One region of the Mycolicibacterium sp. P4_G11 genome, then DNA from elsewhere that is predicted to be linked to it. Evidence: predicted binding sites of a transcription regulator. Region 1 holds the regulator's gene; each other region holds the start of a gene.
What was found. Region 1 encodes LexA, which represses DNA repair genes until DNA is damaged. Its sites were predicted from a motif close to CGAACANNTGTTCG; they were not measured.
Positions count from the first base shown of each region.

Region 2: the regulator LexA is predicted to act here: its motif matches at 4,230-4,243, upstream of AC1U2B_RS06990 (HNH endonuclease signature motif containing protein).
Region 3: the regulator LexA is predicted to act here: its motif matches at 1,849-1,862, upstream of AC1U2B_RS00930 (HNH endonuclease signature motif containing protein).

Region 1 covers NZ_JBFUJW010000001.1:577,737-588,098, forward strand. The annotation lists gene AC1U2B_RS02810 (PE-PPE domain-containing protein) at 1-1,093, opposite strand, end outside; gene AC1U2B_RS02815 (DEAD/DEAH box helicase) at 1,503-2,882, shown strand; gene AC1U2B_RS02820 (acyl-CoA dehydrogenase family protein) at 2,993-4,150, shown strand; gene AC1U2B_RS02825 (LGFP repeat-containing protein) at 4,325-6,562, shown strand; gene lexA (transcriptional repressor LexA) at 6,629-7,318, opposite strand; gene AC1U2B_RS02835 (LysM peptidoglycan-binding domain-containing protein) at 7,570-8,043, shown strand; gene nrdR (transcriptional regulator NrdR) at 8,155-8,619, shown strand; gene AC1U2B_RS02845 (alpha/beta fold hydrolase) at 8,626-9,648, opposite strand; gene AC1U2B_RS02850 (proteasome assembly chaperone family protein) at 9,690-10,362, opposite strand, start outside.
Region 2 covers NZ_JBFUJW010000003.1:211,555-221,916, forward strand. The annotation lists gene cobM (precorrin-4 C(11)-methyltransferase) at 1-372, opposite strand, end outside; gene cbiE (precorrin-6y C5,15-methyltransferase (decarboxylating) subunit CbiE) at 369-1,550, opposite strand; gene dprE2 (decaprenylphospho-beta-D-erythro-pentofuranosid-2-ulose 2-reductase) at 1,582-2,340, opposite strand; gene AC1U2B_RS06985 (F420-dependent biliverdin reductase) at 2,376-2,789, shown strand; gene AC1U2B_RS06990 (HNH endonuclease signature motif containing protein) at 2,865-4,226, opposite strand; gene AC1U2B_RS06995 (AMP-binding protein) at 4,509-6,128, shown strand; gene AC1U2B_RS07000 (hypothetical protein) at 6,125-6,811, opposite strand; gene AC1U2B_RS07005 (methionine synthase) at 6,928-7,938, opposite strand; gene AC1U2B_RS07010 (ArsR/SmtB family transcription factor) at 7,949-8,281, opposite strand; gene AC1U2B_RS07015 (SRPBCC family protein) at 8,278-8,766, opposite strand; gene mnmA (tRNA 2-thiouridine(34) synthase MnmA) at 8,843-9,910, opposite strand; gene AC1U2B_RS07025 (cysteine desulfurase family protein) at 9,913-10,362, opposite strand, start outside.
Region 3 covers NZ_JBFUJW010000001.1:190,670-201,031, forward strand. The annotation lists gene AC1U2B_RS00925 (hypothetical protein) at 1-316, shown strand, start outside; gene AC1U2B_RS00930 (HNH endonuclease signature motif containing protein) at 436-1,845, opposite strand; gene AC1U2B_RS00935 (phosphoribosyl-ATP diphosphatase) at 2,007-2,288, shown strand; gene hisG (ATP phosphoribosyltransferase) at 2,315-3,160, shown strand; gene AC1U2B_RS00945 (DUF4126 family protein) at 3,222-3,722, shown strand; gene AC1U2B_RS00950 (FAD-containing oxidoreductase) at 3,712-5,085, shown strand; gene AC1U2B_RS00955 (flavodoxin family protein) at 5,069-5,704, opposite strand; gene AC1U2B_RS00960 (SRPBCC family protein) at 5,714-6,241, opposite strand; gene AC1U2B_RS00965 (ArsR/SmtB family transcription factor) at 6,228-6,554, opposite strand; gene AC1U2B_RS00970 (arabinosyltransferase domain-containing protein) at 6,637-9,885, opposite strand; gene AC1U2B_RS00975 (TetR/AcrR family transcriptional regulator) at 9,956-10,362, shown strand, end outside.

The DNA.
Region 1 (10,362 bases):
CGCCCTCGCCCGCCGCGTTGATCAGGTCCACCGTCAGCGTGACCGGGTTGATCAGCGGGATCAACCGGAACGGCGCCGGGACGCCGGGGCTCAGGCTGCGGTCGTAGCCGGTGTCGATGAGTACCCGCAGCACCGGGGCGACCAGATCGACGATCGGCTTGATGATGAAGCTGGTGTGGGTGAAGCCGCCGAATTCCAGGAACGGCCGGACGATCGGCAGGGTCTTGGTCGGGATGGTGATGTAGGTGGTGTCGCCGTACACGGTCTGGTTCTTCGGGTCGGTGAGGGCCGCGTTCAGCTCGGCGGGCGTGTATTCGAGGTCGGGAATCTCGCCGACGTCGCTGTTGGCGTTCGGCGCCAGGTAGGTGCCGTGGGTGTACCAGAATCCGGCGATGGCGTTGAGGTCGGCGAGCAGGTTGATCGGGTACAGCGGGAAGTCGGAGACGCCGTCGTACTCGAACGCGATGTCGGTGGTCTTGATGCCGGTATTGGTGGGTGCGGGCAGGCCGAACGTCACATCCAGGATCGGCACCGTGCCGAGGAAGGCCAGCCGCTCGAACAGCCCACCGTTGGGCCGGTTGGTGTTGCCGATCATGACGAACGACAGCGCGTCCTTCTGGGCCTGGGTCAGGCCGCCCAGGGTGGCCTTCTCGCGGCTGACGATGTTGCCGCCCTGCGAGTAGCCGAAGATGATGACGGGGTTTGCCGGCGTCGCGGTGGGCAATGCGGCGGTCAGGGCGGCGTCCAGATTGGCGATGCCCTCACCAGTCGATACGTTCCATTTGGCGCCGGACAGGCCACCCCAGCCGGGCAACGGAATCGGCCAGAACTGGGCCGGGTAGTCGATACCGGTCAGCGTGCAGCTCGGCTGCGTGCACAACGGGTTGAACGGCGCGATGTAGTAGTTGTCCGCGTTCTCCTTGTAGCCCGCCACGATGTTGGCGTTGGGTGTGCCGGTGCCCGGGACGATCAGCGCGGTCGCGGCGAGCGTGAACGCGGCCGTCACCATCGACACCACGCCAAGCAGAACCGTGCTCAGCACCGTCAGCATCACGGCCACCGCTGCGGGGATGGTGCGTCCGAAAGTGCGCATCCTCGCCCCCTTTCGGACGTCGCCGACCCCGATAATCGGCTCCTGTTTCGCATCGTCGCACTGCGACCGGACCGGTACCCGGCGTTTGCCGAAAATTTGTCGGGTGTGTCGATTTTTGCGTGCTCGGTGCTCCGATGGTGGTGGGTGAAATCACACCATCGCGATACCTCTTGTGGGGCAAGGTCTTTCGATCCCGGGACGGCCGAATGGGGTGCGGTGGTCAGCGATACGCCCTGTTCGGCACTAAGCTTTGACCAACATCAGCTGCGCATCCATGCAGGACACGCCCGCTGATCACGTCGTGGAACGGCTGAGAGCCTTCAGTTCCCTCTGCACCAGCATTTCTCGCGGCGACCGATACTGCCGCCGGCATTGTCGACCTACCGTGCCGGAAAGGCTGTCTTTATCCATGTCTGAAGAACAATCGTCGTCGTTCGCTGAACTCGGCGTCCCCGAGGCGCTCGTCGCCTCCCTCGCCGGCCGCGGCATCGCCGCGCCGTTCCCGATCCAGGTCAGCACCCTGCCCGACACTTTGGCCGGCCGGGACGTCCTCGGCCGCGGCCGTACGGGCAGTGGCAAGACCCTGGCCTTCTCCATTCCGCTGGTGTCCCGGCTGAGCGGCGTCTCGCGGCGTCCGTCGCGTCCCACCGGTCTGGTGCTGGCCCCGACCCGCGAGCTGGCCTCCCAGATCGCCGCGACTGTCGAGCCGCTGGCCAGCGCCTTCGGGCTGAAGGTGACCACCATTTTCGGTGGCGTCTCGCAGAACCGCCAGGTCGACGCGTTGCGCGGCGGCGTCGACATCGTCATCGCGTGCCCGGGCCGCCTCGAAGATCTCATGAAGCAGAAGCTGGTCACCTTGGACGCCGTCCAGGTCACCGTCCTGGACGAGGCCGACCACATGGCCGACCTGGGCTTCCTGCCCGGCGTCACCCGCATTCTGGCGGCGACCCCGTCCGGTGGGCAGCGCATGCTGTTCTCCGCGACCCTGGACAACGGCGTCGACAAGCTGGTGCGCCGCTTCCTGTCCAACCCGATCACCCACTCGGTCGACGAGATCGACGCGCCGCCGCCGGCCATGACCCACCACGTGTTCCACGTCTCGGGTGCCGCGGAGAAGAACGCTCTGGTGCAGCGGCTGGCGTCCGGCACCGGCCGGCGCATCCTGTTCATGCGTACCAAGCACCAGGCCCGCAAGCTGGCCCGGCAGCTCACCGAGGCCGGTGTGCCGTCGGTCGACCTGCACGGCAACCTGTCCCAGCCGGCGCGTGACCGCAACCTCGCAGCGTTCAGCGCTGGAGAGGCGCGGGTGCTCGTCGCCACCGACATCGCGGCCCGCGGCGTGCACGTCGACGAGGTCGAGCTCGTCGTCCACGTCGACCCGCCGGCCGAGCACAAGGCCTACCTGCACCGCTCGGGACGTACCGCCCGCGCCGGCAGCGCCGGTGACGTCGTCACCGTCGTCCTGCCGGAGCAGCGCAAGGACGCCCAGCAGCTGCTGCGCAAGGCCGGCATCACGGCCCGGCCGCAGGAAGTCGTGGCTGATTCGGCGCCGGTGCAGGCTCTGGTCGGCGAGATCGCGCCGTACCGCGCGCCGGCACCCAAGGAAGCTCCCGCGCCCCGCGGCGGCAACCGGCCGGCCAAGACCGCGACCGCGGGTCAGGCGCAGCGTCGCCGCCGCAGTTCGGGCGGTCTGCAGGCCCCCGGGCGCGCCCAGTCGCAGTCGGGTCGTACCCAGTCGGGACGGTCGCAGTCGGGTCGTTCGCAGTCGGGACGTTCGCAGTCGCGCTAGCCGCACCTACCCAGCCACACCCGGCGGCGCGCCGGGTGTGGTCCCCCTCACAACCAACCGCCCGGTTGGGATAAGTTGTTGCCAAACTTATCCAGTACCGGAGGTCTCGCATGGGTGTCATCAAGTACGACCGCACGTTGTTCGAACCCGAGCACGAACTGTTCCGGGAGTCGTACCGCGCGTTCCTTGACCGGCACGCCGAGCCCTACCGCGAGGAATGGGAGAAGGCCAAGATCGTCGACCGCGAGGTCTGGCGCGAGGCCGGTAAGCAGGGCTTTCTCGGCATGGCAGTGCCGGAGGAGTACGGCGGCGGTGGCAACCCGGACTTCCGCTACAACGTCATCGTCAGCGAAGAAACCGCGGCGGGACGGCACAGCGGTCTGGGTTTCACGCTGCAGAACGACGTCATCGCGCCGTACCTGCTGGAGTTGGCCAACGAAGAGCAGAAGCAGCGCTGGTTGCCCGGGTTCTGCACCGGCGAACTGATCTGTGCCATCGCCATGACCGAGCCGGGCACCGGCAGTGACCTGCAGGGCATCAAGACCCGCGCCGTCAAAGACGGCGATCACTACGTGCTCAACGGCTCGAAGACGTTCATCACCAACGGTATTCACGCCGACCTCGTGATCGTGGTGGCCTGCACCGACCCCGACAAGGGCGCGCAGGGCTTCAGCCTGCTGATGGTCGAGCGCGGCATGGCGGGTTTCGAACGCGGCCGTCATCTCGACAAGATCGGCCTCGACGCGCAGGACACCGCGGAATTGTCGTTCACCGACGTCAGAGTTCCGGTCGAGAACCTGCTCGGGGCGGAGGGCATGGGATTCGTCTATCTGATGCAGAACCTGCCTCAGGAGCGCATTTCCATCGCGGTGATGGCGGCCGCCGCCATGGAGGCCGTGCTGGAATCGACATTGCAATACGCCAAGGAGCGTAAAGCGTTCGGCAAGCCGATCGGCAGCTTCCAGAACAGTCGATTCGTGTTGGCCGTACTGGCGACCGAGGCCACTGCGGTGCGAATCATGGTCGACGAGTTCATTCGCCTGCATCTCGATCGAAAGCTCACAATCGACCAGGCGGCGATGGCCAAATGGTATTCGACGGAGGCGCAGGTCCGCCTGGTCGACCGATGCCTGCAGCTGCACGGCGGCTACGGCTATATGCGTGAATATCCCATTGCGCGGGCATTCCTGGACTCGCGGATCCAGACCATCTACGGCGGCACCACCGAGATCATGAAGGAGATCATCGGCCGCGGATTGGGCGTTTAACGAATTGTCGATGCGAATTTATTCGCATATCGAACCGCGACACACTAGGCAGATAACGCCGGATATCCCGCACGATGGGCATGAACTGAAGCAAAGTTGACAGAATCTCTCGATCACGAGAGTTTGTCTGACGGAATTTGTATCCGGAGTTTTGCCAACCGCGGGAGGAATTCGATGACCGGGCTGCGAACCCGTGGCGGATGGGCTGGTGTCGGTGCCCTTTCCGTCGCGGTGGCATTGCTCATGGCTCCGACGGCGATCGCGACACCGGAAAGCGACGCCGCAGACACGGCGATATCCCACACGTGGGATGCCGCGGGCGGTGACACAGGTGAGCTGGGCGCCAAAGACGGTGACGTCTACCAGGTCGGCGCAGGCTATGCGCAGAACTTCGCGGGCGGAAAGATCTATTTCACCGAGGGCACCGGCGCCCATCTGATTTACGGCGCAATTCTCGACAAGTATCAGGCGCTCGGCGGCGCCGCGGACAGCGATCTCGGTTTCCCGACCATCGACGAGGGCGCGGGGAAGGCCACCGACAGCCGGAACAGCACGTTCAGTGCGGCCGACAAGCCGGTCATCTTCTGGACGCCCGACAACGGCGCCTGGGTGGTTCGCGGTGCGATCAACGTCGCCTGGGACAAGCTCGGCGGATCGGCGGGAACCCTCGGCGTGCCCACCGCCGACGAGTCCTGGCAGGGCGACGTCGTCTCGCAGCCCTTCACCGGCGGTGAGGTGAGTTGGAACGCCAAGACCAAGGCGTTCACCACCACGCCCGCTGACCTGGCAGGCCAGCTGACCGGGGTGGACGTGCCGGGTGATGCGACGTCGGCCATCGCCGCGGCGCGCCGGGCGGCCGGCGGGCCGCAGGGTCCCCTCGGCGACGAGCAGGGTGCCCAGTACAAGGTCGGTGACGGGGTGGCGCAGAACTTCGCCGGCGGCACCATCTTCTATTCGCCGGCCACCGGTGCCCACGCGGTCACCGGCGACGTGCTGGCCAAGTACCGCGCGGCCGGTGGGCCGCAGGGCGACCTCGGATTCCCGGCGAGCAACGAGACCGACGGCGGCGTATCGCCGAAGAGCCGGATCGCGACGTTCGCCGCCGCGGACAACCCGACGATCTTCTGGACGCCCGACCACGGCGCCTTCGTCGTCCGCGGCGCTGTGAACGCCGCGTGGGACAAGCTGGGCGGTGCGGCCGGCAAGCTCGGCGCGCCGACCGCCGACCAAACCGTCAGCGGCGACGTCGTCAGCCAGAAGTTCACGGGCGGCTCGATCTCGTGGAACAAGTCCAGCCGGTCGTTCAGCACTGAACCGGCGGAGCTGGCGTCGCAGTTGAGCGGTCTACAGGTGCCCAGCGCCGACGTGCCGGGCGGCGTGAGCGCGCAGTCCGAGCAGCCCGGCAAGTGGTACCAGTTCCACTGGTGGTGGCTGCTGGCGATCATCCCGCTGTTGCTGGTGGTGGTCGGCATCGTCATCGCGACGCTGCTGCGGCGTCGGCGTCGCGCCGGTCAGGAAGCCTTCGACGAGCAAGACGCGTACGACTACGACGACCACGAGTTCGGCGACGGGGAGTACGGCGACCCGCAGTACGCGGACGGCGGTGTCGACAGCGAGTACGCCCCGGCCGACGAGGGGGAGTACGCCGACGAATTCGCGGCCGAGGACCAGCAGTTCGACAATCCGCACGGCGGCCCGGCCTTCCAGAGCAACCCGGATGTCATCGACACCGCGCCGACGGTGTACCCCGATTTCACGGCTGAGCAGCCTGCGGACGAGGTGTCCGAGGGCGAGCCCGAGACCGCTGCAGAGGCAGAGGTCGCCGAAGAGGTCGAGACCCCCGAAGACGTGCCGGCTGACGAGGTCCACGAGGTGGCGGAGCCTGAGGCGCACGGCGACGACGAGCCCGCCGACGAGCCCACGGTCTCGGTGCAGCTTCCGGACGCATTGCGTCGTGGTGGCGCGGCGGCGGGCCTGACGGCGGCCGGGCTGGCGGGCTTCGCGGGCCTTCGGCCTCGGAACCCCGGCGACCGCGTGTGGGCTGCGCCGGCTGCCGAAGAGCAAGCCGACGAGCCCGAGGAACAGGTACTCGAACCTGAGCCGGCAGACGAACCTTTGGCCGAGCCGTCCGCGGACGACACGCTTACCGACGACAGGGCTGCGGAGGACGCCGCGGCGGCCGGTCCGGCCAGTGGCCGGCACCATGCGCTGGGGGCGGAAGAGCCCGAGACCGCGCAGATGTCGTTCCGCGTCGCGACCGGTGCGGAGCCGCCCGACGGTTATGGCATCAAGGCCAACACCAAGTCAGGTCTGTACTGGGTGCCGGGCTCTCCCGGATACGACGAAGCCGACGTCGAAATCTGGTTCGCCAGTGAGGAATTCGCGGTCACCAACGGATTCGTCCGAGGCTGACGGCACCGACGGCTGAGCCCCGCTGCGAGCGACTGCAGCGGGGCTCACCTATAGGTCTGGCAGGCGTCAGATCTTGCGGATGACGGTCACGACCTTGCCGAGGACGACCGCGTCGTTGCCCGGGATCGGATCGAACGCCGGGTTGTGCGGCATCAGCCACACCTGGCCCTTGGTGCGCTTGAAGGTCTTCACGGTGGCTTCGCCGTCGATCATCGCCGCCACGATGTCGCCGTTGTCGGCCACGTTCTGCTGCCGCACGACGACCCAGTCGCCATCGCAGATCGCGGCATCGATCATGGACTCGCCGACCACCTTCAGCAGGAACAACGAGCCTTCGCCCACGAGTTCACGGGGCAGCGGGAAGACGTCTTCGACGGCCTCTTCGGCGAGGATCGGACCGCCGGCCGCGATCCGGCCGAGCACCGGGACGAAGGTCGGTTCGGGCAGCGCGTCCGAACCGGCGACATCGGTGGTGACGGTGGCGCCGTTCGTCTCGTCGGTGCCCCGGACATCCACGGCGCGCGGGCGGTTCGGGTCGCGCCGGAGATAGCCCTTCTTCTCCAGCGTGCGCAGTTGGTGAGCCACCGAGGAAGTGGAGGTCAGGCCGACCGCGTCGCCGATCTCCCGGATGCTGGGCGGGTAGCCGCGCGTGGTCACCGAGGTGCGGATGACGTCGAGGATGGTCCGTTGACGTTCGGTGAGGCTGCTGGACCGTCCGCCTGGCTGGGCGTCCGGGGTTTCGGTGCTGTCGCTCATAGGGACGAATCTAGCCCAGTGCACACGATTCATCAAACATGTGTTCGAGATCGGGTCGGTCGGCGTGTCGCGCCCGAGATCTGGTCGTGACGTGGCGAAAGCGGGGCCGAAGTAGCGGAACGCAACTTGTCGGTGGGTGGTCGTATCGTTCGCAACAGTTCGATCACATGTTCTACCGTTCGAACGTTTGGGCGATATAGTCGAACATACGAGCTATCGAACCTATGTACGAACTCCCGAGAGGAACCGACATGACCACCATCACCCGCGAATACCCGACCGACGTCGTCGTCCGTGCCGTGCCTCGGCGCGCAGATGTGAATCGGCACCGCCAGGCCCGGCTGCGGCCGGCCGGTTCCCGTCCCTCGGGTGCGGCGTTCCGGCACCGCGGTACCGGCGTGCTGACCTCCCGCGCCTCGCATCGGAGCAACCCGATCACCCCGCTGACCACGGTGATCCTGGCCCTGGTCGCGGCGGGGATCACGGTGTGGCTGGGCCTGGTGGCGCAGTTCGGGGAGGCTGTCCAGCCGACCGCATCGACGGCATCGGTGCCCGCGCAGCTCGCCGTGGTCCGGGTGCAGACCGGTGAGTCGATTCAGCAGGTCGCCCGGCGGGTGGCTCCCGACGCGCCCGTCAGTGCCGTCGTCGACCGCATCAAGGAACTGAACAAGCTGCCCTCGGTCGCCCTGGACGCCGGGCAGACGCTGATCGCCCCGGTCGGCTGAGGTCAGCCCGTGCGCACCCTGATCGGCACGGCGCCCGGCCGCGCCCGAGCGGCACGGGTAGGCTCGAGACCGTTCGAAACGGTCGATTGTCGGTGCGGCGAAGGAGCGGTGATGCACTGTCCGTTCTGCCGGCATCCGAACTCGCGTGTGGTCGATTCACGAGAAGCTGATGAAGGGCAGGCGATTCGGCGTCGCCGGTCATGCCCGGAATGCGGTCGCCGGTTCACCACGGTCGAGACCGCCGTGGTCGCGGTGGTCAAACGAAGCGGCGTCACCGAGCCGTTCAGCCGGGACAAGGTGATCAAGGGTGTGCGGCGCGCCTGCCAGGGTCGGCAGGTCGACGACGATGCCCTGAACCAACTGGCGCAGAAGGTCGAAGATGCGGTGCGGGCCACCGGATCTCCCGAAGTGCCGAGCCACGAGGTCGGATTGGCGATCCTCGGTCCTCTGCGTGACCTCGATGAGGTCGCCTATCTACGGTTCGCGTCGGTGTACCGCTCGTTCTCGTCCGCCGAGGACTTCGAGCGCGAAATCGAGGCGCTGCGCGCACACCGCGGCGTGACGTCGCCGGGCTGACGGCAGCTAGGTCGCGCTGCGTTCGTCGGTCTCCAGTGCGTCGAACACCGCGGCTTTCATGTCGAACGAGGCATCCATCGTCTTTGTTGTGACGCCGGCCTGCAGCAGGCCGCGCAGGGCATCGCGGTCGTAGACCGACGGCGCGGTCGTGTCGATGAAATTCTCGACGAGCTCCACGAATCGATCGGGGTCGTCATGAAATGGGAAATGTCCCGAGTTGTCGAAGAACTCCAGCCGGGAACCCGGCATCGCGGCGTGCGCCAGTTCTCCGTGGGCGGCCGGGATGACAGCGTCGTGCGTGCCCCAAACCAATTGCACCGGAATGGCTTCGGTCAAATAACATCGGTCCAACATCGTGACCACCTGGCCGCGCCAGTCGACGACCGCGCGCAGGGTCCGACCGAAGGCCGATGAGGCCCGGGGTTCGGGCAGATCGTTGAGAATCCGCAGCATGTTCGGTAGATCGTGACCCAGTCCGGTCGACCCGAGTACCGCGCCGCCGAGACGCCCGGCGAGCTGAAGCGCGGGCAGTACCAACGGAATTCGCAACAACGCCAGGGCCTCGGTACCCAACGGCATCGACGCGACCCGCAGTGCGATGTTCACGTCGCGGGTGACACCGCCGGCACCCACCAGCACCAGACGATCGATCAGTTGCGGGAATTGGTAGGCGAATTGCATGGCCACGCCGCCGCCCAGCGAATGCCCGATGACCGTCACCCGTTCGATGTCCAGCACGCTGAGCAGGTCCCGCATGCCGTTGGCGTACGCCGCCACCGAGTAGTCGGCGCGCGGTTTGTCCGACTGGCCGTGTCCCAGCAGATCCGGGGCGATGACGGTGAACCGCTGGGCCAGGCGCTTCTGCACGGTTTCCCACGTGGTGGAGTTGTCGCCGATCCCGTGGATCAGCAGGATCGCCGGGCCGGAGCCTGCCACCCGAAATGCCCGTCGGTAGCCGTGGATGGTGCGGAATTCCAGGCGGGGTGTCACGTCACGCACAGAATGCAGGGTGGGCTTTCCGTCGGGCATCGTCGCTCCTTCCCATCGTGTCGGCGGGCCGACCGCGTGGGTCAGTCGCCGGCGGTGCCGTCGTCGCCGGGGCGGGGATCGGTGAAACCGTCACCCGACTGTTCGGCGAGGAACTGTTCGAACTGGGCGCCGAGCTCGTCGCCGCTGGGTAGTTCCTCGTCACGTGCCAGCAACGACCGATTCTCCTGAGCAGCGACGAACGAATCGTACTGTTGTTCCAGTGCACTGACCACTTGAGCGACTTCTGAGCTGGCCTCCACCTGCTCGCTGATCTTGGTGTACACCTCGGCGCCCGCCTCCGACAGCGCATGCAGCGGAATCTGCAGCGACGCGATCCGGGACACCTCACCCAGCAGAGCTTCGGCGGCCGGCGGATACGCGGTCTGCGCCAGGTAGTGCGGCACATGCACGGTGAAACCCAAAGCCTCATGGCCGTGCTGAATCATCCTGTACTCCAACAGGTTCGACACACTGGCCGGAACCTGCACCTCGCCCACCCACGGCGTGTGTTCGGCGATGAGCTCCTTGTTGCCCGCGTGAGCGGTCATGGTGACGGGCCGGGTGTGCGGGACCGCCATCGGGATGGCGCCCAGCCCGATGACCTGGCGGACACCGAGCCGTTCGGACAGCAGCCGCACCGCCGTGATGAAACGCTCCCAGCGCAGGTCCGGCTCCATGCCGGCGAGCAGCAGGAACGGCGTCCCGGCGGTGTCG
Region 2 (10,362 bases), on a different contig from region 1:
CAACTCCCGCCCGAGGGCCGCGGCGGCGGCAGCGAAAGCCGGTACGCCGGGGACGATTTCGTAGTCGATACCGAGTTCGTCGAGCCGTCGGCACTGTTCAGCGACCGCACTGTAGATGGATGGGTCGCCGGAGTGCAGACGCGCCACATCGAGCCCGGCTTCGTGCGCGGCGGCCAGCTCGCCGATGATCTGCTCCAGGTTGAGCGGACCGGTGTCGACCACCCGAGCGTTCGGCGGGCACTCCGCCAGCAGGTCGTCGGGCATGATCGAACCGGCGTACAGGCAGACCTGGCACGATTGCAGCAGCCGCTGCCCGCGGACGGTGATGAGATCGGCGGCACCGGGGCCCGCGCCGATGAAGTACACCGTCATTCTTTGACCACCGTCCACTGGGTTACCGGCAATGCCGGGCGCCAACCGGTGAAGCCACCGATCGGTTCGCCGTGATAGTGCTGGAAGCGGCGCAGGTCGCCGCCCAGCTTCGAATAGAGTTGCACCACATAGGCTTCTGACTCCGCCGTCACCGCGTTGGCGACCAGCCTTCCACCGGATTCGAGCGCGTCGAAGCAGGCGTCGAACAGGCCGGGCCGGGTCAGGCCGCCACCGATGAAGATGGTGTGCGGCGCGGGTACGTCGGCGAAACTCTCCGGCGCCGCGCCACGGACATCGACCCGCACGCCGAAGGTGGTGACGTTGTCGATGATCCGCGCGCGGCGCACGTCGTCGCTTTCGAAGGCAACCGCGCGACCACCCGAGGCCCGGCACCATTCGATCGCCACACTGCCCGAACCCGAGCCGACGTCCCACAGGATTTGGTCCGGCCGCGGCTGCAGCGTGGCCAGGGTCACCGCGCGCACGTGCTGCTTGGTGATCTGCCCGTCGTGCGCGAAAGCGGTGTCCGGCAACGCCGCTCCGATCCGCAGATCGGGGACGTACCGCACCGCAATGACATTCAACGCGTCGACGTCAGGGGCCGCCGCATCCCAATCCGCGGCAGTCATCGTGGTGACACGTTCGGCCGGCCCGCCGAGTTGTTCCAGGACGGTGAATTCCGATTGGCCGCGCCGAGCTTCGGTGAGCAGCCGGGCCAATGTCCGCGGGGTGTCGGCACCCTTGGACAGCACGACTGCGTGGCCGCCGAGCCGCATCGCGGTGTGGGGCGCGGCGTTGACGAGGCTGATCACCTCGGTGTTCTGCACGCTCCATCCCAGTCGCGCGCAGGCCAGGGTCACCGACGACACGTGCGGCAGTACCGTCACCCGATCCCGACCGAACAACCGGATCAGGGTGGCGCCGATGCCGTGCAGCATCGGATCACCGGAAGCCACCACGTGCACGTCGGGCAGTCCGTCGAACAACGTGGGCAGGGCCGGCAGCAGCGGCGACGGCCAGGCCCGGCGCTCGGCGGTCACCTCCGGGTCCAGCAGGTCCAGCTGCCGCGGTCCACCGAAAATCACTCTGGCGCCGAGCAGTTCATTGCGCGCCGTCTGACCGAGACCGGCCATGCCGTCGGCCCCGATACCGACGACGGTGATTTTCCCGGTTGTCACTGGAGTCCTCTGTTCTTCGCGCAAGCGCTCATCACCGTGGCATCTTCCGCCAGATCGCCTTCGGCACAAACCGCGTCGCGAAGATCAGCGGCCGAATACCCCAGGGCACCCACACCGCTGACTTGCCCCTCTGCAGCGCCGTCGCGGCAGCGTCAGCGACCTGCGCGGGCGTGCTCGACATCGGCGCCGGGTCCATGCCGTCGGTCATCCGGCCGATCACGAAGCCCGGCCGCACGATCAGCAGCTGGATGGCGGTGCCGTGCAGCGCGTCGGCCAATCCGCAGGCGAAGCCGTCCAGGCCCGCCTTGGCCGACCCGTAGACGTAGTTCGCCCGGCGGACCCGGGCGCCGGCGATCGATGAGAACACCACGAGGCGTCCCCGGCCGGCGGCACGCATGCGCTGCGTCAGCAGCGTCAGCAGGTTCACCTGGGCCACGTAGTCGGTGTGCACTACGGCGACCGCGTGTGTGGCGTCCTCCTCGGCCCGGGCCTGGTCACCAAGGACGCCGAACGCGAGGACCGCGGTGCCGATCGGCCCGTGCCCGGCCTCGATCGCGTCCACCAGCGTCGCGTGCGAGGCCAGGTCGTCGGCGTCGAACTCGCAGGTCTGCACGTTGGCAGCGCCCGCCGCCCTGACCGCCTGCACCTCGTCGGTCAGCTGGTCGGCCCGGCGGGCCGCAAGCACCACCGTATTGCCCGGCGCCAGCCGGATGGCCAGTTCCAGGCCGATCTCGCTCCGGCCGCCGAAGATGACGACCACCTCGCCGCCAGCATCCGCCGTGTCGTTCACGGCTGCGATTATCACCTGCGCTACTTTTGACCGTGATGGCCAAGGCAACGACACGGCTCACCAGTGACGCGCTGGCATTCCTCACCGAGCGTCATCTGGCGATGCTGACCACCCTGCGGTCGGACAATTCCCCGCACGTCGTGGCTGTCGGTTTCACCTTCGACCCGAAGACCCACATCGCGCGCGTCATCACCACCGGCGGTTCCCAGAAGGCGCTCAACGCGGCCCAGCGTGGCGTCGCGGTGCTGAGCCAGGTCGACGGCGCCCGGTGGCTGTCCCTCGAAGGCAAGTCGACGGTCAGCCATGACACCGACGACGTCCGCGACGCCGAACTGCGCTACGCCCAGCGCTACCGCACCCCACGGGTGAATCCCCGACGCGTGGTGATCGAGGTCCGGGTGGAACGCGTCCTCGGCTCCAGCGAGCTGCTGGACCGCGGCGAGGCTTAGTCAGTCCCTACCGCGAGCATGCGGGTGCCGCGGGCCCAGTGGTTTTCACCAGGTCCGCGATGGGCCCGTCGGCCATCAATCCCGTTGCCTGAGAAAGCGTTCGGGATGGTGGTAGTCGTTGGTGCGGGCCTGCCCGACATCGAGTTCCGGCGGGGGTATCCAGACCGTCTGCCCGTCGGCGCCGCGGATCGTCTGCCAGCCGCCGGGTTTGACGAGTTTGTGGTGCGGCCGGCAGGCCAAGGTCAGGTCCTCGACATTGGTGTTGCCGCCGGCGGCGTACTCGTCCAGGTGATGAACTTCGGTGAGGTAGGCCGGGGCGGTGCAGCCGGGGAATGTGCAGCCGCCGTGTATCGCGTGCAGCGCGATCCGTTGCGCATCAGAGGCGCAGCGCTTGGTGCGGAACAGGTTCAGCGGCTTCTCAGTGGCGCGGTCGAAGATGCACAGGTAGTGGTACGCGTCGGCGGCCATCCGGACGATGTCCCGCATGGGCACCAAGGTGCCCCCAGCCGTCACACCATGGCCGGCGGCGGTTTCGAGGTCCTGCAGCGTGGTCGACACGATCACCGTGACCGGCAGCCCGTGATGCTGACCGAGTTCACCAGAAGACAGCGCACCGCGGAACACCTGTTCCATCGCGTCGTGGTTTCGTTGCGCGGTGCTGCGGGCGTCAGTTTGAATCTGGGCGTCGGTGGGCGTACCCGAAGTACAGGGCTGCGCGTCATCGGGGTTGCACATACCGGGTGCGCCGAGCTTGTGCATGGCCGGTTCCATGGTGGCGCGGCACTGCGGCGTGACCCACCCGGAGATGCGGCTGAGCCCGTCGGGCTGTTGGGGACCGAAGACGACGCCGCGCTGGCGGTTGCGTTCGCGCTCATCGAGTTCCCCGTCAGGGTGCAGGGTGTCCAGCAGGCGCCGGCCCACGGTGCGCAGCTGCTCAGGACGAAACTGAGCGGCGTTGGCCGCCATCTGCGCTTCGGCGTCCGCAGCGACGTCAGGGAGCGTGTGCCGGGGCAGCTTCTTGAGGACCTTGCGGACGATCTTGATCTGCTCGGGCCCGACGTCACCCCGAGCTTGGGCGGCAGCGGTTTCGGGTAGCAGCGGCGGCAACGGCTCGCCGGTCAGGCCGACGCGTGGCGCCAACGCGGCGGCGTTGCCGATCCGACGCTTGGCATCCTCTGCCGATATTTGCAGGCGGTCGGCCAGAGCTTGCGTCAGCACCAGCCCGCCCAGTTGCGCGGGAGTCGCTTCGCGGGCCAGCCGGGCCACCATCGCCTGCTCGGCCACCGGCATCCGCCGCGCGGCGCGCTCCAACCGCGACAGCACCGCCAGCAGCTCCGGGCACGTCAACTCTTCGAACGACAAGCCGTTCAAGGTGTCCACCGCCAAATCCAGCGCGTCGAGCGCTGAATCGATCTGCGAGCGGACTGCCGTTGCCATATTCGAATACTAGTTCGAACAACCGACAAGAAATCGCCGTTTGTGACCACTGAAACCAAAGGGGCGCAAGAGAATTCGAGGCGGATGACAATGCCGCCGGGATCGATGAAAAGGCAGCGATCGCGGCCGGCGGCCGCTGGTGCTGCGACGGGCCGTGGCGGCGTGTCCGACGGGTGCGTTGCGCATGGCCGACGACGTGTAACGCGGTCCCGCAACCGGCCTGCCGACGGCGACCAACCGGCATGACGCACGTCACCCCGGCATGGTTCGATCTATGACGCCATGACTATCGCCAGCCCTTTCCCCGAGGTCCAGATCCCGACGACGGCCGTCTACGAGTACATCTTCGGCGGTCTGGCCGAGTCGGATGCCGATCGCATCGCCATCACCGAGGTCGCGACCGGCGCTGAGTTCACCTATCGCGAGCTGACCACCCGGATCGAGGCGTTCGCCGGTGCGCTGGCCGCCCGAGGCCTGGGCGTCGGCGACGTGGTCGGCCTGCTGGCGCCCAACAGCGCCGCGTTCGCGGTCGCCTTCCACGGCATTCTGCGGTCCGGTGCCACGGCCACCACGATCAATGCGTTGTTCACCGCCAAGGACATCGCCAAGCAGCTGACGGACTCCCGTGCCGCCTTGCTGATCACCGTCACCGCGCTGGCGCCGCAGGCGCTGCAGGCTGCGGCGGCCGTTGGGCTGGCCGCCGACCGCATCGTCGTCCTCGACGGTCCCGGCAGCTCGGTCGACGGTCATCCGAATGCCGCCGAACTGCTCGACGCCGCACTGCCCGCGCCTCAGGTCAGCTTCGACCCCGCCACTCATCTGGCGGCGCTGCCCTACAGCTCGGGCACCACGGGAAACCCCAAGGGCGTCATGCTCACCCACACGAATCTGGCGGCCAACGTGGCGCAGATTCGCCCGATCCAGGCCATGGGCCAGGATGACCGGGTGCTGGCGGTGCTGCCGTTCTTCCACATCTACGGCATGACGGTGCTGCTCAACTCGGTCCTGCACGCACGGGCCCGGCTGGTCATCATGCCCAGCTTCGACCTCGCCCAGTTCCTCGGGACCATCCAGGACCACAAGTGCACATTCGCGTTCATCGCGCCGCCGGTCGCGGTGGCGCTGGCGAAGCACCCGATGGTCGACTCCTACCGGCTCGATTCGTTGAAGGGGCTGATGTCGGGCGCCGCGCCGCTCGATGACGACCTCGGGATGGCGGTCGCCGACCGGCTCGGGTGCCCCATCGTGCAGGGCTACGGCATGAGCGAACTGAGCCCGGTGAGCCACTGCATGCCGTTCGACGGTGGCCGCGAACTCGTCGGTGCCGTCGCGCCGTTGAGCTCGTGCGGCTGGACGGTGCCGGGCGCCGTCAGCAAGATCGTCGACCCCGATACGGGCGCCGAGATCGGCCAGCCCGAACACGGCCTGAGCGAGGTCGGCGAACTGTGCTTCCGCGGCCCCAATGTCATGGCCGGTTACCTCAACAACGATGCCGCCACCCGCGAGACCATCGACGCGGACGGATTCCTGCACACCGGTGATCTGGCCCGGGTCGACGCCAGCGGCTGCATCTACATCGTCGACCGGCTCAAGGAGCTCATCAAGTACAAGGGCTACCAAGTGCCGCCGGCCGAGCTCGAGGCGGTGCTGCTCACGCACACCGGTATCGCCGACGCGGCGGTGGTCGGGGTCCGCGATCCGGATTCGGGCGAGGAAGTGCCCAAGGCATTCGTGGTGCTGCAGCCGCAGGCCACGTTGTCGGGCGACGAGATCATGGATTTCGTCGCCGGCCAGGTCGCGCCGTACAAGAAGGTCCGTCAGGTCGCGTTCATCGATGCGATCCCGAAGTCCGCGGCCGGCAAGATTCTGCGCCGCGAACTGCGCGCCATCCGCGAGGTCTAGGGCTGAATCGTCAGGCCGACCTCGCGCGCGGCCTTGGCCTGGCGATAGCCGACCACCAACCCGACGAGCGGCATCAGCACCAACCCGGCCAGGCCGAACAGGTCGCCGCGCACCCCGACCGGCTCGGCGGCGGCCCACACCGGGATACCGGTGTGGTCGACGGACAGCAGATCCGCGGCGCCTTCCTCGCTCGGCGCCGCCGGCGCGGGTACCTCGACGGGCGGCGCCACGTCCGGCGCTGACCACCAGGAACGGCCCGCCGGCGCTGTGCCGGTGTGCTGTTCGGCTACCACGACGGGCACCGGCGGGTTGACCGGCGTGGGCACCACCGCGTCCGGGCCGTCAGAGCCGCTGTTGGACTGGGCACCCGGCGCGAAGTTGTTCCAGCTGCCGTTGTCGTTGCCATTGCCATTCGACTTCGACGAATTTCCTGTGTTGGTCCGACCCGAGGCCGACGATCTGGGACCGGAGCTGCCGTTCCCGGCGGACCCACCGCCGGTGCCGGAGTTACCGCGCGACGCGCTGCTCTGGCCGGAACCTGCCTTGCCTGAATTGCTGTTCCCACCGTTGCCATGCGATCCGCCGGGGTCGGCGGCGGCGATAGCCAGCGAGGGGCCGGTCAGCACCACAAAGGCAGCGAGCGAAAGGTTGGCGACCCTCAGCAGAGCATCCTCACGGCGCACGTCCGCCCCCGATCACTCCGGCTGAGTGGCAACCCCCTGCACACTCCGGACCCTCATCATGGCACGTCACCGTGCCCGGGTTGACGATTTCCGCGGTTAGCCGGGCAGGTCGGCGCTCAGGCCGAATCCGGGTCCTGCGCGATCCCGTCGGCGGCCTTGCGCAACAGCGTCAGTGCGCTGCGCGCCCACGTCTGCGTCGCCCCGGCCAGACCGCAGGCGGGTGTCAATCCGACGCGTTCGCGTAGGACCGTGCGAGGAAAGCCGAGTCGGTCGGTGATACTCGCGGCTGCGGCGGCAACCTGCTCGACCGGGACCGGATGTTCCGGGGCGACGCCCGGCAGCACGCCCAGCATGATGGTCCGGCCTGCCTCGACCCACTCGCCGATGCCGTCGAGATCAGCCGCGGTCAGCTTGGCCGCATCCACCGAGATCGCGCTGAAGGCAGTGCGCGCCAAGGTTTTCCATGGCACGTCGGTGGCACACACGTGAATGCTTGCCGGTCCCCCGACGGTCGCGATGCACTGATCGAGCAGGCTCGCAGCCAACAGCGCGTCGACCGGCGCCACCGGCGACATCCGGGTCACGCCCGCCAGCCGCCCGGCCAGGGCGGCGGGCAGTGACGGTTCGTCGAACTGCACCACCACCTCGGCGTCGCAGCGCCGCGCGACCTCGGCGCGATGGTGCGCGACGCCCTCGGCGAGTGAACCGGTCAGGTCGCGCAGCGCGCCCTGATCGGAGATGGCCCGGTGTCCCCCGGACAATTCGAGTTCGGCGGCCAGCGTCAACGGACCGGGGACCTGCACCTTGATGGCCCGCCCGGTCCCGCGCAGCCCGGCCTTCTCCCACGCCTCTTCCAGCGCGTCGACATCCTCGTCGAGCAGACCCGTTGCGCGGCGCACGACGGAGCTGCGGCCGGGGGCGATGCGGTACCCGCGCGGAACGGTGTCCATGCCGATGTCGACCAGCAGCGCAGCTGCCCGTCCGATGATGTCGGCACCGACGCCGCGGGCGGGGAGCTCCACCAAATGTGGCAGGGCGGGCAGCTCACCGACCACAACGGCAGCCGCTTCCCGGGCGACCGTTCCCGGCCACGAGCCGATACCGGTTGCCTGGGCGAAAATAGTCACGCGGCCAACACTATTCGATGGGCTCTTCCACGTAGCTGCGCAGGCGGTCGAGTGCGCGGTCCCATCGCTTCGACAGCGCGGTCAGGTACTCGCTGGCTTCGGCGAGCGGGTCCGGCTGGATGCGCCAAATGCGCTCGCGCCCGTGCCGGCTGCTGGTCACCAGTCCCACCGCCTCCAGCAGCAGCAGATGTTTGGTGGCCGCTTGCCGGGTTACCGGGATCACCTGTGTCACTTGCGAAGTCGAGGATGGGCCCGCTTCACACAGACGCACGACGATGCGTAACCGATTGGGGTCACCGAGCGCGTCGAACAGTGGCGCCCGGGCGTCGGCCGTCGTACTCACACCGGCTCGTCCAGGTACTTGCGTACCAGTTTGGTCTGGGCTTCCCACCCGCCGCTGTTGGCTTCGAACGCCTCGGCTCGGCGGTCGGCCGGGATGTTGTCGAACCCGGACTCGACGATCCGCAGCAACACACCGTCGGCGGTGTCGGTCAGGGTGAACTCGACCAGCGTGGTCGGCTCGTCGGCGTAGTCGGCGCCCGGCTCGACGGCATACGGATGCCACCGGAACGCCAGTCGCCGCTGCGGCTCCACCGCGACCACGTGCCAGACCGACTTCTTCCCGGCGTGCGGCTCCTGTGCGGCGGCGACCTCGTCGTCGACCTCGGTCGGGGTGATCACGCCGGTCACCGATTCACCGGCGACGAACGGGCCGTCGAAACGCACGCCGAACCACCGGCCGAACTCGTCGGCGTTGGCGACGGCGCGCCACACCCGGTCCAGCGGGGCGCGCAGCGTGACTTCTTTTTCGATGCGATCGGAACTCATAAGCAACCTCCCGGTTGCCTATCACGCTACGACCAAAAAGCCGGAAACGCAACCGTTCAGTTGCTCATGATTGGGTTCAGCGCGCGATGGTGGCGCTGCCGATGACCTCGTCACCGTCAGGGTCGCGGCGGTACAGCACCATGGTCTGGCCTGGGGCGACGCCACGCAGCGGCGTGCGCAGCTGCACATCGAGCACCCCGCCGGCGAGCTCGGCGACGGCGTCGGCCAACCCGCCGTGCGCCCGCACCTGGATCAGGCATTCGATGGGCCCGACCGGCTCGGCACCCGAGGTGAACACCGGCCGCTCGCCGATCAACGAGTGAATCTCGAGATCTTCCACGCCGCCGACGTGCACGGTCCCGGTCTCCGCATCGATGCCGGTGACGTAGCGCGGCAGGCCGTCAGGCCCCGGGCCGGCGATGCCGAGGCCCTTGCGCTGCCCGATGGTGAACCCATGCACGCCGTCGTGCTCCGCGAGCTTCGTGCCGCCGGCATCGACGACGGCGCCGGGACGGATGCCGATGCGGGCACCCAGGAAGGCGCGGGTGTCGCCGGACGGGATGAAGCAGATGTCGTGGCTGTCCGGCTTCTCGGCCACTGCCAGCCCACGCTCGGCGGCTTCCTGCCGGATCTGCGGCTTGGGGGTGTCACCGATCGGGAACAGCGCGTGGCTGAGCTGCTCGGCGGTCAGCACCCCGAGTACGTACGACTGGTCCTTGTCCGCGTCAACGGCACGACGGAGACGACCGTCTTCCAGTCGCGCGTAGTGCCCGGTTGCCACGGCGTCGAAACCGAGCGCCAATGCGCGGGCCGACAGCGCCGAGAACTTGATCTTCTCGTTGCAGCGCACGCACGGGTTCGGCGTTTCACCGCGGGCGTACGACTCGACGAAGTCGTCGATGACGTCTTCCTTGAATCGGTCCGCGAAATCCCAGACGTAGAACGGGATTTCCAGGATGTCCGCGACTCGGCGGGCGTCGCCGGCGTCCTCCTTGGAGCAGCACCCGCGCGACCCGGTACGCAGGGTGCCGGGCGCGGTGGACAGTGCCAGGTGTACGCCCACGACGTCGTGGCCGGCGTCGACCATGCGCGCCGCGGCCACCGAGGAGTCCACTCCCCCACTCATCGCTACCAGAACCCGCATGACTACCTTCCCAACCCGGCACTGGCCAGTGCAGCCTGACGAGCCCGTTCGACCGCAGCCGGCAGCACAGCCAGCACGGCGTCGATGTCGGCATCAGAACTGGTGTGCCCCAACGAAAATCGGAGTGATCCGCGGGCACTGGCCGGAGCGGCGCCCATCGCGATCAAGACATGTGACGGCTGCGCGACGCCGGCCGTGCAGGCCGAACCCGTCGAGCACTCGATGCCCTTGGCGTCCAGCAGCATCAGCAGGGCATCGCCCTCGCAGCCACGAAAAGTGAAGTGCGCGTTGCCCGCAAGGCGGTCCTCGCCGGTGCCGCCGTTGAGCACCACATCCTCGATACCGGACAGCACGCCGTCGACCAGACGGTCACGCAAGGCGCCGATCCGGGTCCGGTGCGCGTCCAGGCCCTCGACCGCGACACGCGCGGCGGCGGCCATGGCCACCACGCC
Region 3 (10,362 bases), 390 kb from region 1:
GACCGCTGCTACCACCGATTTCGCCGCCGCCGAGGCCGACAACGGCAAACCGCAGGGACGTCCGGCGCCCGATCAGCTGAACACCCCCGGCGTCCGCGGCAATAGTGGCGGCGCGAAAGCGGGTGCTGGGAAGAGTGACGCCGGCAAGTCCGACACCGCAACATCTGACACTGGAAAGTCATTGTCGCGCAACAAGAAGTCGGGCTCCAGCGGCAAGTCAGGCGGTGGCCGATCCGGTGATGCGGGTCGGCCTGGTGCTGCGGGCCAGTCCGGTGATTCGGGCCAGTCCGGCAACGGCAACAAGGGCGGCTCCTAGCCATTGACGGGGCCGCTGCCGGGCCACTGGATCGCCACGGCGGATCGGCTCAGTCGACGGGAACGGCCTCACCTGCACGGGCAGCCGCCACCCTGGCGCGACCAGCTCATCGCGCCGTATCAGTTTGCGGGACTGTTACTTTCACCGCCTTCGTCGTCTCCGCTCTCGGTGGGATAGAGCTGGGGTTGGTAGATGGTGTTGGTTCTTGGTTGGCCGACGTCGAGCAGTGGTGGTGGGGTCCAGTGTGCGCGGCCGTTTCGCATTTCTGTGGTCCAGCCGCCGTCGGTGGCCAGGCGGTTGTCGGGGCCGCAGGCCAGCGTGAGGTCGGTGATGTCGGTGCGTCCGCCGTGACGCCAGTCGGTGACGGCGTGGTGGGCTTGGCAGTCGGCGGCGGGTCGGGTGCAGTCGGGGCGGGTGCAGCCTTTGTCGCGGGCGAACAGGGCCAGGCGTTGGCCGGTGGTGGCGGTGCGCCGTGCCCGACCCAGATACAGCGGAACATCGGCATGGTTGTCGAAGACCGTGAGGTAGCAGGACGCCCCGGCCTGGGCGGCCAGAGTCACCAGATCCGTGACCGGCAGGTCCGATCCGGTGTGCGTCTGTGCGACCCCGGCGCGCTGCTCGAGTTGTTCGAGGGTGCAGGTTGCCACAATGGTGACTGGGAAGCCGTTGTGCTCACCCAGATCAGCGGAGAGCAGCAGTCGGCCCATCGTGACCCAGGCATCGTGCTGGCGCTGGGCCAGGGTGCGGTGGTCGTTGTCGATCTGCTCTTGGGTCGGGGTTCCCGAGGTGCAGGGGTGTTCGTCGGCGGGGTTGCACATGCCGGGAGCGGCGTACTTGACCATCAACGCTTCGTAGAGGGCCCGCGCCTGCGGGGTGAGCCGACCCCGGATCTCGCTGCTGCCATCGGGACACTGTTTACCCATCACGATGCCCCGCTCGCGGTCGGGTTCCGGGTCGCGGTCATCGGGTTCGGGGCCGTCCTGATCGAGTTCGTAGAGCTTGCGTTTGACCACCGACCGCAACCCTTCGGGAGTGAGGTTGCGGGCGGCGGCCACCAGCGCCAGTTCAGATTCATCGAGGGCGGCCAGTGCCGCCCAGGTGGGCAGTTTGGCGAAGAACGATTCGATGACATCGACATGATCAGCATTGATCGCTCCCGCAGCGACCGCAGCCGCGACATGCGGGCGCAGCGGCGCCAGCACCTCCCCGGTCAGGGACCGGCGGGGGCCCAGGAGTTCGGCGTGCCGGACCCGGCGGCGAGCCTCCTCGGCACCGAGCCGATTCCGGACACGCAGCACGTCAGGCCAGTTTTTCGCCCCGATCTCCGTGGCGGTGGTTTGGGCCTGCAACGCGGCCACCACGGCATGATCAACGGCTTCGGCGGCACACCGCATCTGCTCACGGTGGGACTGCACCGCCAACAACTCCGGCACCGACAAGGCCATGTAGTCCACCGCGGCGGCACCAGCCTGGGCCGTGTCGAGGTCCGCGTAGACCTCCTCCACGGCGGCGGCGCTGGCAATGTCCATACTCGAACACTAGTTCGAATCACTGACAAGAAACCGCGGGAAATGTGACGCTAGTTACCTACTGTGACCAGCGAAAACAAAGTGACCAAAGTTTTTTCGAGACTGGGTGTGCTGCCGCCGCGGCGCCCCGGGCAGCCACGTGCACAGCCCACGTCCGCAGCGTGAAACAATTGCAGCCCGTGAAGACCTTCGATGCGCTATTCGCCGAGCTCAGTGAGCGAGCGCAGACCCGGCCGGCCGGCAGCGGCACCGTCGCAGCGTTGGACGCCGGGGTGCATCACCTGGGCAAGAAGATCATCGAAGAGGCCGGCGAAGTGTGGATCGCCGCCGAATACGAGAGCGACGACGAGCTGGCCGGCGAGATCAGCCAGCTCCTGTACTGGACGCAGGTGCTGATGATCAAGCGCGGCCTGACCCTCGACGACGTGTACGGCAAGCTGTGAACACCGCGACGAACGAGACCAACGGCATGCTCCGCGTCGCCGTCCCGAACAAGGGCGCGCTCAGCGAGTCGGCCGCCCACATCCTGTCCGAGGCCGGATACCGCCGCCGCACCGATCCCAAGGACCTGACGGTCGTCGACCCGGTGAACAAGGTCGAGTTCTTCTTCCTGCGGCCCAAGGACATTGCGATCTATGTGGGGTCCGGGCAGCTGGACTTCGGCATCACCGGCCGCGACCTGGCCGCTGAGTCGATGGCGCCTGTCCGTGAGCGGCTGGCGCTGGGCTTCGGCTCGTCGACGTTCCGGTACGCCGCGCCCGCGGGCCGGGACTGGTCGGTCGCCGACCTCGCCGGTAAGCGCGTCGCCAGTGCTTACCCGAACCTGGTGCGGAAAGACCTGGCCGACAAGGGGATTGAGGCCACTGTGATCCGCCTCGACGGCGCGGTGGAGATCTCGATCCAGCTCGGCGTGGCCGACGCGATCGCTGACGTCGTCGGCTCCGGTCGGACCTTGGCGCTGCACAATCTGGTGGCCTTCGGCGAATCGCTGTGCGATTCGGAGGGCGTGCTGATCGAGCGTGCCGACGCGGCGCCCGATCAGGCTCGCGACCAGCTCGCGGCTCGTATCCAGGGTGTGGTCTTCGGGCAGCAGTACCTGATGCTCGACTACGACTGCCCCCGCACCGTTTTGGAGCAGGCGACGGCAATCACGCCGGGTCTCGAATCGCCGACCATCGCGCCGTTGGCGGATGCCGACTGGGTGGCCGTGCGCGCCCTGGTGCCGCGCCGGGAGGTCAACGCGATCATGGACGAGCTGACGGCCATTGGTGCCAAGGCAATCCTCGCTTCCGATATTCGGTTCTGTCGCTTCTGACCCGTGCCGGTGTTAGCGTCCCCGTAGGTTCGACAACCTGCACTTCCGACTGGAGGGTCACGTGACGCAAGCGCTGGTTCTGTTGTTCGCCTTACTCATCGGTGTGGTTGCGGGCCTGCGGGCCCTCACTCCGCCCGCGGTGGTGGCCTGGGCTGCCAAGCTCGGCTGGTTGCCGTTGGCAGGTACCTGGGCCGAATGGGTCGGCCACCCGATCACCGTGACGGTGCTGACCATCCTGCTGGTGGTCGAGTTGATCACCGATCAGCTGCCCAAGACTCCGGCGCGGACAGTGCCGGCGCAGTTCGGGGCCCGGTTGCTCACCGGTGCGTTCGCCGGCGCGGTCATCGGCGCCGGATGGCACCACACGTTCATCGGCATGGGCGGCGGAATGATCGGCGCGGTGATCGGTACCTTGGCGGGCTTCCACGCTCGTCGAATCCTCGTGGCGCGCAACGGCGGAAAGGACCTGCCGGTGGCGCTCGCCGAGGACGTGCTCGCGGTCGGAGGCGGCTTCGCGGTAGCGGCCGTCGCTCTGAGCGCGATCGGTCCCTATGTCGTCTGAGGCCACCGCATTCGACGCCATCATCGTCGGCGCGGGACAGGCCGGACCGCCCCTGGCCGGCAGGCTGGTCGACGCCGGCCAGACCGTTGCCATCGTGGAGCGCAAGCTCGTCGGCGGCACCTGCGTGAACTACGGCTGTATCCCGACCAAGACGTTGGTCGCCAGTGCCTACGCCGCACACCTGGCCCGCCGCGGTGTCGAATACGGCATCGGCACCGGCGAAGTCACCGTCGATATGGCAAAAGTCAAGGGTCGCAAGGACGGCATCGTCGCTGCGGATCGCGATGGCGTCGAGAGCTGGCTCGAAGGCATGGACGGCTGCACGCTGCTGCGCGGACACGCCCGGTTCATCGACCCCCACACGCTCCAGGTCGGTGACCAACGGATCACGGGCAAGCAGATCTTCCTCAACACCGGTGGCCGCGCGACGGTCCCGGACATCCCCGGTCTGGCCGACGTCGACTACCTCACCAACGTCGGCATCCTCGAACTCGACACCGTGCCAGAGCATCTGGTGATCATCGGCGGCAGCTACATCGGCCTCGAGTTCGCGCAGATGTTCCGCCGGTTCGGCGCCGAGGTCACCGTCGTCGAACGCGGGCCACGGCTGGCTTCCCGCGAAGACGACGACGTCTGCGTCGCCATCAAGGACATCCTGGAGCGCGAGGGCATCACAATCCATTTGGGCGCCGACGAGATTCGCGTTGCCAAGGACGGTGACGGAGTGGCGGTCAGCACCGGCAGCGCCGTCGTATCGGGCTCACACCTCCTGGTTGCCGTCGGCCGAGTGCCCAACACCGACGATCTGGGGCTCGAAAAGGCCGGGGTGGCAACCGACTCCAGGGGATACATCACCGTCGACGACCAGCTGCGCACCACCGTCGACCACATCTGGGCCATGGGCGACTGCAACGGGAAGGGCGCGTTCACCCACACGTCGTACAACGACTTCGAGATCGTCGCGGCCAACCTGCTGGACAACGAGCCGCGCCGGGTCAGCGACCGCATCCCCACCTACGCGCTGTACATCGACCCGCCGCTGGGGCGGGCCGGCATGACCGAGGCCCAGGTTCTGGCATCTGGGCGAAAAGCATTGGTGGGTAAGCGTCCGATGACCCGCGTCGGCCGGGCCATCGAAAAAGGGGAGACCCAGGGCTTCATGAAGGTCGTGGTCGACGCCGAGTCCAACCAGATTCTCGGCGCGGCCATTCTCGGCGTCGGCGGCGACGAGGTGGTGCACTGCATCCTCGATCTGATGTCCGCCAAAGCCCCGTACACCACCATGACGCACACCGTGCACATCCACCCGACCGTTGCCGAGTTGGTGCCCACGATGCTCGAGGGGCTCAGGCCCCTGCAGTAACGGCTTCCATATCAGCCTGCGCGACAGTGCGTCCGGCGACCAGCTGCCGAGTGACCTCGGCGACCCGCCGGCCAAGGTGCTCGCAGGTCGCGACGTCAGAGGGATGTACCTCGTCGGGATTTGCGTCGACGTCGGTCGCTGCGGCGGCGCCCAGCCAGAAGCCCAGTCGGTTCAGTTCGTCCTCGCTCGCCGTGGAGTGATTCCAGCCAGGACTCAGACCCAGATTGACCCAGTGCATGTGATGCTGAGCGGCGAAAACCGCCAGTGAGACAAGCGCATTGAGCTTATCGCCGCTCTTGCTTCCAGAGTTGGTGAAGCCTGCCGCCACCTTGTCGCGCCAGGTGCCCTGTTGGCAGCGACGGCCCGTCTGCTCGGCGAACGTCTGAAACGCGGCCGACACGTTGCCCATGTAGGTGGCGGTGCCGAAGATGATCGCGTCGGCCGCGTCGAGCACCTGCCAATCGTGTTCGCTCACATCACCCAACCGGATCGGGGTGACGGCCGCGCCCGCGGACCGAGCTCCGGCGGCCACTGCCTCGGCGAGGAATGCGGTGTGGCCGAACCCGGACTGGTAGGCGACGACCACCGACGGGGCGTCGTGAAAGGTGTTGTCCGACATCAATTTCTCCTAGGCGGGCGGAACTGTGGGTGGGGCGTCGAGTGGGCTGTGGCCGGCGATCTCGGCGTATCGCTCCAGCCAGCTGGGTAGGGGAGTGCCGTCGAGCAGCGCCTGCAGACGGTCGAGGAAAGCCTGTGTGCCGGGCCGGAATCCGTTGGCGTTGGGCACTCCGAGGCCGCGATGCGTCATCCGGAGTAGCGTGCCGCTGCCGTCGGCGGTGAGTTCGTAACGGACCACGCCGGGTTCGACGATCTGCTGGTGCCATTCGTGCTCGAACACGTGCGGCGGATCCCAGACCAGGATGCGCCCGGTCATGCGCTTCAGGTCCGGTGGCACCGGTGGGCCGGAGGCGACCGTTTCGATCGAGCCGCCCTCGCGGCCGTCGATGACGGTCTTGCCCATCCAGATGTCGCGATGCGCGGGCTCGGTGATCGCGGCCCATACCCGTTCGACGGGGTGCCGCAGTCGACGCTCGAACGTCAGCGTTGCGCGGTCGCCGTCGATCGTGACGACTCCCTCGAGTTCATCGGTTGCCATGTTCCTCCTCGGATGTCGAATCAAGATGACGCTCAAGGGCGTCCAGATGGTTGGTCCAGTAGCGGCGGTAGCGGTCGATCCACTGGTCCATCTCGACCAGGCCGTCGGCGCGCAGCGCGTAGATGCGTCGTTGGGCATCGGGCCGGACCTCGACCAGCCCCACCTCGCGCAGCACCCGGAGGTGCCGGGAGACCGTGGGCTGAGTCAGGCCCGGGAGGGTGGCGACCAGTTCACCGGCCGTGCACTCGCCCTCGGCGAGTACGTCGAGCAGAGCACGCCGATTCGGTTCGGCGACCGCTTCGAAGACGTCCATGAAGCCAGTATGCCTAGACGTCTATATAGATGCAAGTAAATATAAATGGATCGTCGGGATTTCTTCCTGCGTCTCGCTGTGTCTACGGTCCGATGCGGATGGGGCCGGGGCTCCACAGTCCACTGCGGCTAGCGGTGCCGAGGTCGAGATGCGCTTCGGGTGCATCAGCGATGGGTGTGAATCGGCGCAGCGATCCCCAGTCCCGGCCCCAGTCGCGCGAGAGGTAAGTGGGCATCACGTGGGCGCGCAACAGCAGGTCTGTGATTCCCAGTGGGCCGCCGTTTTCGCCGGATTGCCAGGTGTCGGGCATTTCGATCTTGGCGGGGTAGTCCGGGGAGATGCGGTAGGTGGGGACTTGTGTGACGCCGTTGGCGTGCAGCATGGGCTGCTGGCAGGGGAACACCAAGCCGACGGCCCAGTCCAGCAAGATCGGCTGCGTCGAGCCCAAATACTCTTGGAGCGAACGTAATTCGGGCGCGCGGGGCGGGGTGACGGCCACCCAGTCGCCGACGTCCAGTGAGTCGTCTTCGGCAATCACTCGGACGTATTGGGCGTCGGAGGGAATCTGGGTTCGGGGGAAACGCAGGTTGCGCCAGGCTGGTTGTGGGCCGATGTCGTACGGCGTGAGTCGGCCTTGGGCGGTGGGTGTCCCGTCAGGGCCGGGGGTGCCGTATTCCAGCGCGACAGTTTGGGCTGCAGTGTGTCCGGACAGGACGCTGTTGCCGGTGATGGTGCCGGCGGCGGTGATGACCACCAGTGGGTGGGCGGCATCGGCGGTGGGGAGTCGATACCACGCGGAGGTGAGCCTGCTGACGCGTTGAGGACCGTCGGTGAAACTGCCGGCGATCGGCACTCGGGCGGGGTCCAGGCCGTAGGGTAAAACGACGTTGGAGCCGTTGGCTCCGGGTGCGTCGAGGGCTGTGGGAGCGTCCCAGTCGTAGTCGGTTCCTGATTTGGGGTGGTCCTGCCAAATCGACTCTGCCAGTGTGTGTTCGGGTACACCATTCGGATCGAAGCCGATCGGATCGGCTCCGCCCAACGGGCCCAAAGGCCCGTAGCGCCCGGCTTCAGGCGCGAGGAATCCGGCGTTGGCGTCTGGTTCGACGAGGACGTCGTCGGCCAGGCCGCAGCCGCCGGCGAGCTCGCGCAGGTTGGCCCAGCCATTGGAGTAGCTCGGGTATTCCTTGATCGCTCCGGTCAGCATCGACCCGACGCACACCAGCACCATGGCCCCGGCCGCAATCGGTACCGGTGCGCCGGTCAGCAGCTGGGTGACGCGGGATTCCCGGTGGGCGGGCGGGGCCAGGTGGAGCCACCCCGCGTAGCCGGCGGCCAGCAGGCACAGCGCGAACAGGACAGCGCTGACGGTGACCGGTCCCCAGTGGGGGCTGCTGTCGTTGAACGGCACGCCGTAGCTGGAGACGTACCAAAACCCGTTGGTGGAGGCGAAACACAGAGCCAGGACGAAGAGCACGACCGACAGGAACGCCATCCGGTTGCGTGGGGAACGCAGCACCGTCGGGCCGAGCAGGACGGTGGCCACCGCTGCCATCGCGGCACCGACGGCGGCGAACAGGCCGAAGTGGTGAATCCATTTCGTCGGGGCGAACGTCAGCAGGAACAAGGTCGCGAAGATGACACCGATCAGCCGCCACACGGGGCCGGTGGCAACTCCGGGAATTCGTTTGCGGCGCAACAACAACAGCATCGAGGGAAAGACGCACGCCATGGTCATCAAGATTCCGAAGCGGCGCGACAGGGCGGCGTCGGTGGTCGGCAAGATCAGATAGAAATACCGGAGGTTCTCGGTGTACCAGGGCTGGGCGGGTCCGATGGCGGTCCGCACCGCGGTGGCCTCGCCCACCGCAGCCAGGGTCTGGTCCGCGAAAACGACTGTCAGCACGACGAATCCGGCTGTGGCCAGCGGCAACAACACCGGCGCGAACCCGACCGTTCGTGCGCGGGCGACGATGATGCGCACGATGGGACGCCCGCCGGCCAGCAAGACAGCGGCCGCGATGATCCCGGTGGGCTGGATGCCCAAGGTGAAAGCGGCCACGACGATCGCCAGTCCGACCGGCGTGAGGCGGCGGGTGATGATCGCCCGTTCCACCAGAACGTAGGTGATCAGGGCGCCGGTGGCGATCTGTCCTTCGGGACGTAATCCGTTGTTGAAGGGCATCCACGCCGCGATGAACACCAAGGCCGCGGCCCACGCGGCCGCAGGGCTGGTGGCCACCGCGGGGCCGAGTCGGGGGATGACCTCTCGGGACAGCAGCAGCCAGCACACCAGCGCACAGATCAAGTCCGGCAGCCGTAGCCACAGGCTGGCGTGACTGATGTGCGTCATTGCGGCGATCAGGTCGTAGTACCAGCCGAACGGGTCCTCGGGGCTGCCGAACCAGCGGAAGTAATTGGCCATGTACCCGGCGTGACTGGCCGTGTTGGACATGCCGAATTGGTAGCCGTCGTCGGAGGATCCCGCGCCGGCGACGTACCAGAACACGGACACCGCGATCACCGTGGCGTCCACGACGGTGAAGGAACGCCACCGGGTGGGTATGAGACGCCGGGCGCGACGTCCGTCGAGGCGATCGAGGCGCCACAACGCCAGTAGCGCAACGATTGTGCCCGTAACGCCGGCCGCCATCGCCGCCGCCTTCAACGGCGAGGGAGAGCTGGTGAATCGGGTGTCGATCGTTGCCGAGAAGGTGAGCCCGGGTGGGGCGGGGTCGGTCAGGTCGGTGAACACTCCAACGATCTGGGGCCGCAGGTTCGGATCCGCGAAGCCGCTGCGTAATTGAGTGCCCGTGTCGGGGTCGGTCAGGCCGCTGATCGAGGCGAAGGTGCCTGCCGTCGACGACGAGAGCTGTAGTTGCTGACATTGCGGGGCGCTCAAGCGACTGCGCGGCACACTGAGAATGACGATGTTGCGCGCGACCACATCGACGCGCTGTGCGGTAGCGGTGACGAAGAGCCCATTGAGCATCGCCTGCTTACCGGCCGCGGGCGCCGTCCCCAGAACCAATCCGCCTGAGGCTGGCATATCGCGAATCAGACTGCACGGCACCGATGCTGTCAGCGACGTCGGCGTCAACGAGACCAGCGGCGCGGTGACGTTGCCCAGCTGCCCAGCTTGCGGCCAGTTCAGCGTCGCGGTGGTCTGGACAACCGGCAACACCGGGATCAGAACGCTCGCAACGACTCCCACCAGGCCGGCGAGGATCGCGACCCATCGGGTGGTACGCACCGGCCGACCGACACCGGCCGTTGACGTATCAGCCTGGGCGTCGTCGGTCGCTGAATCGGCGTCATCGCGAACCAAGCTCACCGAGCGCCCCCCGCCCTCGTGTTCAACCGCACCTCACCATCAGTATCCGAAGCAACTGTTACAGTCAAGCGTGCCGCGTCCGTTCGACCATGCGAAACGTGAAGAGCTATTGGCCTGCGCCGGTGCCATTTTGGCGCGCACCGGTGTGGTCGATACCTCCATGCGCGAGCTCGCTGCCGAGATGGGAACGAGCGCCCGCATGCTGGTGTACTACTTCGGCACCAAGGAAAAGCTCATGCTCGAGGTCTTGCACCGTCAGCAGCGCGCGGCGATACCGGAAACCGACGAGCTCGATTTGCCGGATTCCATCGCTGCGCATAGGCAATGGTGTTTCGAGGACTGGTACGAGTGCACGCGCGGAGAACGCCGCGACAGCCTACGGGTCGTGCTGCAAATCTTCGGCGCGGCATGCGGGCTCGACAGCCCATATCGCGAATACACCTGGGACACCTTGTCTTTACTTACCCGCAACTCCAA